DNA from 3 places in the Pseudomonas donghuensis genome. Region 3 is predicted to be linked to each of the others. Evidence: riboswitches for the same ligand, from Rfam matches in the RefSeq annotation. Region 3 holds a riboswitch; each other region holds the start of a gene.
What was found. A riboswitch is a leader RNA that binds a small molecule or an ion and turns the genes downstream of it on or off. The one in region 3 is predicted to bind cobalamin.
Positions count from the first base shown of each region.

Region 1: another riboswitch for cobalamin. It lies ahead of cobW (cobalamin biosynthesis protein CobW); the one in region 3 lies ahead of BV82_RS09175 ((2Fe-2S) ferredoxin domain-containing protein).
Region 2: another riboswitch for cobalamin. It lies ahead of cobO (cob(I)yrinic acid a,c-diamide adenosyltransferase); the one in region 3 lies ahead of BV82_RS09175 ((2Fe-2S) ferredoxin domain-containing protein).

Region 1 covers NZ_CP071706.1:2,787,963-2,790,218, reverse strand. The annotation lists gene cobN (cobaltochelatase subunit CobN) at 1-250, opposite strand, end outside; gene cobW (cobalamin biosynthesis protein CobW) at 254-1,321, opposite strand; cobalamin riboswitch at 1,418-1,615, opposite strand; cobalamin riboswitch at 1,675-1,903, shown strand; gene BV82_RS12990 (CbtB domain-containing protein) at 2,002-2,187, shown strand; gene BV82_RS12985 (CbtA family protein) at 2,200-2,256, shown strand, end outside.
Region 2 covers NZ_CP071706.1:4,370,621-4,372,876, reverse strand. The annotation lists gene BV82_RS20340 (hypothetical protein) at 1-427, opposite strand, end outside; cobalamin riboswitch at 576-798, shown strand; gene cobO (cob(I)yrinic acid a,c-diamide adenosyltransferase) at 963-1,574, shown strand; gene BV82_RS20330 (cobyrinic acid a,c-diamide synthase CobB) at 1,571-2,256, shown strand, end outside.
Region 3 covers NZ_CP071706.1:2,004,885-2,007,140, forward strand. The annotation lists gene ctlX (citrulline utilization hydrolase CtlX) at 1-527, opposite strand, end outside; gene BV82_RS09175 ((2Fe-2S) ferredoxin domain-containing protein) at 738-1,124, opposite strand; cobalamin riboswitch at 1,231-1,434, opposite strand; gene BV82_RS09180 (sigma-54-dependent Fis family transcriptional regulator) at 1,440-2,256, opposite strand, start outside.

The DNA of each region.
Region 1 (2,256 bases), 780 kb from region 3:
CCAGGATGACCTTGGCATGGCGTAGCACCTGGTCGACATACAGGTCGACCGAGGCGTGATTCTGGACCTGCATCGGGTTGGCCAGACGCAGGCTGGGGAACGCTTCGGGCAGCTGCTGGGCGGTTTCGGCCAGCAGCGCCAGGTGCGAGTCACCGCTGCAGAGGATTACCAGCTCGGCCGGGGTCTGGCCGAGGTCGGCAATACTGTCGTCCGGTACAAAGCCACCGGGCTGGGTCCGCAGCAGGTGCATGGGTCAAGCGCCCAGAGCGGCGCGCAGGCGCGCTTCCAGTTGTGCCGCATCCAGTTCCTGGCCGATCAGCACCAGGCGTGTGGTGCGTGGCTCTTCGCTGCGCCAGGCGCGGTCGAAGTGCCTGTCGAAACGGGTCCCCACGCCCTGGATCAGCAGGCGCATCGGCTTGCCCGGGATCGCCGCGAAGCCCTTGACCCGTAGGATGCCGTGCTGCACGACCAACTGGGTCAGGGCATCGAGCAACAGGCTTTCGTCGGCTTGCGGCAGCTCGATGGAGATCGAGTCGAAGGCGTCGTGGTCATGGTCGTCGTGATCGTCGCCATCGTGGTGCGAATCATGGTGAGTACGGCGGCCATCGATGTGCGCCTCGGACTCGGCGCCCAGACCCAGCAGCACCTCCAGCGGCAGGCGGCCGCTGCTGGCTTCGATCACCTTGACTGCCGGTGGCAGCTCTTCTTCGACTTCGGCGCGCACCTTGGCCAGGTCGTCGGCGGCAATCAGGTCGGCCTTGTTCAGCACCACCAGGTCGGCGCTGGCCAATTGGTCGGCGAACAGCTCATGCAACGGCGATTCATGGTCCAGGTTGGGGTCGAGCTTGCGCTGGGCATCGACCTGCTCCGGGTAGGCGGCAAAGGTGCCTGCGGCGACGGCCGGGCTGTCGACCACGGTGATCACCGCGTCGACGGTGCAGGCGTTGCGAATCTCCGGCCACTGGAAGGCTTGCACCAAGGGCTTGGGCAGGGCCAGGCCGCTGGTTTCGATGAGGATATGGTCCAGATCGCCACGGCGGGCCACCAGCTCGCGCATCACCGGGAAGAATTCTTCCTGCACGGTGCAGCACAGGCAGCCGTTGGCCAGCTCATAGACGCGGCCGTTGGCTTCTTCTTCGGTGCAGCCGATGCTGCACTGCTTGAGGATTTCGCCGTCGATGCCCAGTTCGCCAAACTCGTTGACGATCACCGCGATACGCCGCCCCTGGGCGTTGTCGAGCATATGCCGCAGCAGCGTGGTCTTGCCCGAGCCGAGGAAGCCGGTAACGATGGTGACGGGGAGTTTGGCCAGTGTTTTCATGTCGATGCCCTTGGCAGGATGGCGGGCATGCGGGACGAGCGCCAACGGTGTCACGCACCTGGCCTGTTCGCCACCGGATCACCCCGCCCGGTTGAATGTCGGAAACTGTCCGAGGTAGGTCTCCTGGCTTGCATTGCACCGGCGCCCGGGCCAGTCGAACGACGCCTTCCCGCAGGGTTGCAGTGGCTGTGTCGAACGCTTCAATGCTTACAGTTGCGGGGGCAGCCGCGGCTTGAACCGCGTTCCCGTCTTAGCTTCGGCCAGCGCCGAAGAACCTCGAAGCGGCTAGGCTACGCAGTGCCCGGTGAGCGGTCAACTGCTGTCACGATTGACGCCTGCCCGCGCCCGTGATTTGCTAACGCCATTCGTTTGGGTGCCCCTTGAGGGTGAAACTGGGAAACCGGTGCGTCATATGCTTCTTTATTGAGGTGCATGACAAGTCCGGTGCTGCCCCCGCAACGGTAAGTGAGAAAAGCGTCAGAACCACTGTGCCCGCTGTTTGGCATGGGAAGGTGACGCCTGTGGTGTGGCCACCTGCCCACCCTCACCAGCCCGGAGACCGGCCCAACGCTTGACTGAACAAACCCGCGGTGGGCGGGCGCTGTTGCAACCCCTGGGCGAACCTCGTGCAGGGGTTTGCTGCGCTTGCCTGTTGCCGACAACACCAAGAGGAAAGCGCCATGCGTACCAGTACCGCCATTAACCAAGCCGTTACCCCGTCAAGCCTCAGCCAACGCCTGCTGGTTGCTGTCGGCGCCTCGCTGCTGGGCCTGTGCCTGGTGTACTTCGCCGGTTTCTCGCACATCGAAGCGGTGCACAACGCTGCCCACGATACCCGCCACAGCGCTGCCTTCCCTTGCCACTGAGTGCTGCCCCCGATGATCAAGCGTATTGCCAGTACCGCAGGCTTTACCGGCCTGCTGGCCGCCCTGCTG
Region 2 (2,256 bases), 2.4 Mb from region 3:
CGTGCTGGCCGGCTTTCCAGGGGCTGGCGAACAGCGCGGCAACCTTGAGCTGGCTGGGCGCAGCGATCTGCCGGGCGGTGTAAACGGTCTCGGCCAGGGCGTTGTTCAAATCGAGCTTGGCAATCTTTGGCCAGCGCTGGCTGCCTTGCAGGTAGGCGGCTTCTTCGTGGTTGGCGATGTACAGGTCGCAGCGGCCTTCACGATCACCGTCCTCGCGCTGTTTCTTGCTCTGGTGCTGTTGCAGGGTCACCAGCTCGGCTTGCCAGGCGGCGGCCGAGAGCAGGCCGAGGTTGGCCTGGGCGCCGTGCCAGTAGGGCGCCTCGCCATCGCCGAGGGTCTGGTTGAAGCGGTCGATGCAATCAACCCAACGTTCCAGGGCGGGGCGCAGGAACTCCAGGCGCGCGTTATTGATGATCAGGCCTTGCATGCTGCTCTCCCTTATAGTTGTGATCGAGTACAGCCGAAGTTATGGCTATTTGATATCACTGAAGTCAGTGTTACACAAGATGACAAAGGCGCCATTGATCCAGGCCAGTTCAGCGCCTTTCATTGACGCTCCGGGTGCAACCCTCTAACCTTCGCGACTTGTTTCAGGTGCTCTGTGGGCTATGGCCTGGCAGGGTGAAACAGGGAAGCCGGTGGGCGTGCAAGGCGCGCGAATCCGGCGCTGCCCCCGCAACGGTAGGTGAGTCAAGGCCGCGCAGGGCCACTGGGTGTTCAACCCGGGAAGGCGCGCGGTCCCGGGTGTTCATGGCCCCGCTCACAAGCCCGGAGACCGGCCTGTAACAGCCAACGGCATCACGGAGGGTGATGCGCGGTTCCTCCGGCCTGTGCCGCAGCCCTGCGCGTTTTCCGTCTGCCATATCCATTCATCTGTCACGCCGTTTCCTTCGCGATCCTTGAGCAGCCACAGGCTGCCAGGCTCGTTGCGGGCCGGCCGACAGTGGTTTGCGGAGAACCTCATGACTGAATCCACCGAGCGCGACGAACGCCACCTGGCCCGTATGCAGCGCAAGAAGGCCGTCATCGACGAGCGCATCGCCAATTCGCCCAACGAATGCGGCCTGCTGCTGGTGCTCACCGGCAACGGCAAGGGCAAGAGCAGTTCGGCCTTCGGCATGCTTGCCCGGGCCATGGGCCACGGTATGCAGTGCGGTGTGGTGCAGTTCATCAAAGGCCGCAACAGCACCGGTGAGGAGCTGTTTTTCCGCCGTTTTCCCGAGCAGGTGCGCTACCACGTGATGGGCGAGGGCTTTACCTGGGAAACCCAGGACCGCCAGCGTGATATCGCCGCCGCCGAAGCCGCTTGGGCGGTGTCGCGGCAGATGCTCCAGGACCCGTCGATCGCCTTCGTGGTGCTCGATGAACTGAACATCGCCCTCAAGCACGGTTACCTCGATCTGGACCAGGTCCTCAGCGACCTGCAGGCGCGCCCGCCGATGCAGCACGTGATCGTCACCGGTCGTGCGGCCAAGGATGAAATGATCGAACTGGCCGACACCGTCACCGAAATGGGCATGATCAAGCACGCTTTCCAGGCCGGTATTCGCGCCCAGAAGGGCGTCGAACTATGAGTGACGCGCGCCATTGCCCGGCGGTATTGATTGCCGCACCGGCCTCCGGCCAGGGCAAGACCACAGTGACCGCCGCGCTGGCGCGCCTGCATCGCAACCAGGGGCGCAAGGTCCGGGTGTTCAAGTGCGGCCCGGATTTTCTCGACCCGATGATCCTTGAGCGCGCCAGCGGTGCGCCGGTGTATCAGCTTGACCTGTGGATGGTCGGCGAGCAGGAAAGCCGCCGGTTGTTGTGGGAAGCGGCGGCTGAGGCCGACCTGATCCTGATCGAAGGGGTCATGGGGTTGTTCGATGGCACGCCATCGAGCGCTGACCTGGCCCGTCATTTTGGCGTGCCGGTGCTGGCGGTGATCGATGGCACGGCCATGGCCCAGACGTTCGGCGCCCTGGCCCTGGGCCTGGCGCGCTATCAGCCGGACCTGCCGTTTGCCGGGGTACTGGCCAACCGCGTCGGTACCCTGCGCCATGCCCAGTTGCTCGAAGGCAGCCTGACCGAAGGCTTGCGCTGGTATGGCGGTCTGTCACGGGAAACCGGCATCGAGCTGCCCAGCCGCCACCTGGGCCTGGTGCAGGCCAGTGAGCTGAACGACCTCGATGCCCGCCTGGATGCGGCTGCCGCCGCCCTGGGTGCCAGTTGCGATGCGGCCTTGCCGCCGGCGGTGAGGTTCGCCGCGCCGACCGA
Region 3 (2,256 bases):
GCGTGGAACAGGCACAGGCGATAGTCGAGCTGTTCGGCGAACAGGCGCAGGGCCTGGGTGTGGGTGCGTCCGGAATGGCAGGCGTAGCTGATCCGGTGCTCGCGATCCAGGACCATGCTGCCGGTCCCTTCCAGATACATACTCTGCTGTTCAAGGGGGCTCAGATCGATGGTCTGACGAACGGCAAAACGTTCCTCGAGCACCTTGAGTACGCCCTTGCTGCGCTCCAGGCGGCGGTTCTGGCCTTCCATCGGGTAGAGCACCAGGCTGCCGTCGGCGTGGCTGCTCCACCAGTTGTTGGGGAAGATCGAATCAGGGGTGTGCGGCGCCGGGGTGTCCTGCACCACCAGCACTTCGACGCCGTGCTGGCGCAGGGTGTCGACGTAACCATCGAACTCTTCCAGCGCTTTCTGCTGTGCTTGCTCCGGCTCGAGCAGGGCCTGCTGGAAGCGGTTGTTGAGGGCGGTATCCGGGTTGAAGGCGAACCGCGCCGGGCGGATCATCAAGACTGTATTTGTTGTTTGCATCGAGGCACGCATCCGGGGTTGGCTGTGTGCTTATTGTCGACGTGATCAATGATAAATCCCGGCTGAAGCGCGTTGGGCGCTCAGCCGGTAAAGCTGAAGTAGTGGGTTAGACAGCGGAATCTGCTGTGATGACTCAAGGTGGGTCTTGCTTGAAGGCCCGCAGCTGCCGCGCCAGGCTCAGCGCGGCCAGCAAGCTGGCGCCGAACCACCTCATGACACCTGGCCATTGAGCAGCAGATCGGGCACCGGCTGGCCCTCGATCAGGTGTTCGCGCACCAGCCGTTGCGCGTCTTCGGCGTTGGCCACCCGGTACCAGCAACGGTCCGGATACACCGTCAGCACTGGGCCGAGGTTGCAGGGGAACTGGCAATGGCTGCGGGTCAGCAGCACGCCGTCAGTGGTTTCGATACGATTGGCCACCAGCAGCTCGCGGCGCAGGACTTTCCACAGCGGCAGGGCACCGCGTTGCACGCAGCGAGGGCCGGTGCAGAGCATCACGTGGCGGGTATGCTCGGGGATCTGCGACCACTCGGGCTTGCTCTGGATTTCATCTTCGGCGACGCGGCCGCGGCGACGCTTGGGGGTTGTTGCTGTCATGGACTTCTCGAAAAACATTCGCGAAGCGCACAGGAGGGCCCCAGCCAACACGCGCCAGGCAGCCGGCTCGTGCCCGCCCTCCGCAGGTTTGCCTAAATGACTGCATGCAGTCGTGGGGCTTCAGGCCGGTCTCCGGGCTTGCGAGGCTTGAAGCCATTCGCCTTCCCATGCCTGTGGGCACAGTGGCGGGTTGAATGCTTCACTCGCTTACCGTTGCGGGGGCAGCGCCGGACTGGTCGATAACGACGCACCGGCTTCCCGTTTCACCTGACGCACGGCGGCGGCAGGCACCTGAAACTGGCAGGCATCTGACCATCAGCCCAGGCGTTCGTCAACTGTGCCGGCCTGGCCCTGGGCGTGCAGGCGCTTGTACAGGGTGGTGCGGCTGATGCCCAGGGCCCGGGCCAGGGCCGAGATATTGCCGTTGAGGCCTTGCAGGCGCTGGCCGAGGTCGTCAGCGCTAGCTGGCGGCAACACGGGGGCCTGTGGCCTGGAGGCGGGCAGGTCGGCAAAGAAACTGTCCGGCAGGTGCTCCACAGCAATCGGCTGCCCGCCCGCCAGCGCCAGCGCCACCTGAAGCACGCTGGCCAGCTGGCGCAGGTTGCCCGGCCAGGGATGCTGGAGCAGCAGTTCCAGCACCTTGCCGGGCAGTTGCGTCGGCGCCCCGGGCTCGCGGTACTGCTGGTGGAGCTGCTCGATCAGGGCCAGGCGGTCGCTGCGTTCGCGCAAGGGCGGTAGCATCAGGCTGAGACCGGCGATGCGGTAGTACAGGTCCTGGCGAAAGTGGCCCAGGCGTACTTGGTCGGCGAGGTTCTGGTTGGTCGCCGAGACCACGCGGATATCCACCGGGGTCGGTTCACCGCTGCCCAATGGCTGGATGTTGCGGGTCTGCAGAAAGCGCAGCAGGCGTGCCTGGGTCGGCAGCGGCATGTCACCGATTTCATCGAGAAACAGGATGCCCCGGTCGGCCTTGCGGATCAGGCCGATGTTGCCCTTGTGATGGGCGCCGGTGAATGCGCCTTTCTCGTAGCCGAACAGCTCCGACTCGACCAGCTCGGCCGGAATCGCTGCGCAGTTCACCGCAATCAACGGCTGGCCGGCGCGGCTGCTGGCGCGGTGCAGGGCATTGACG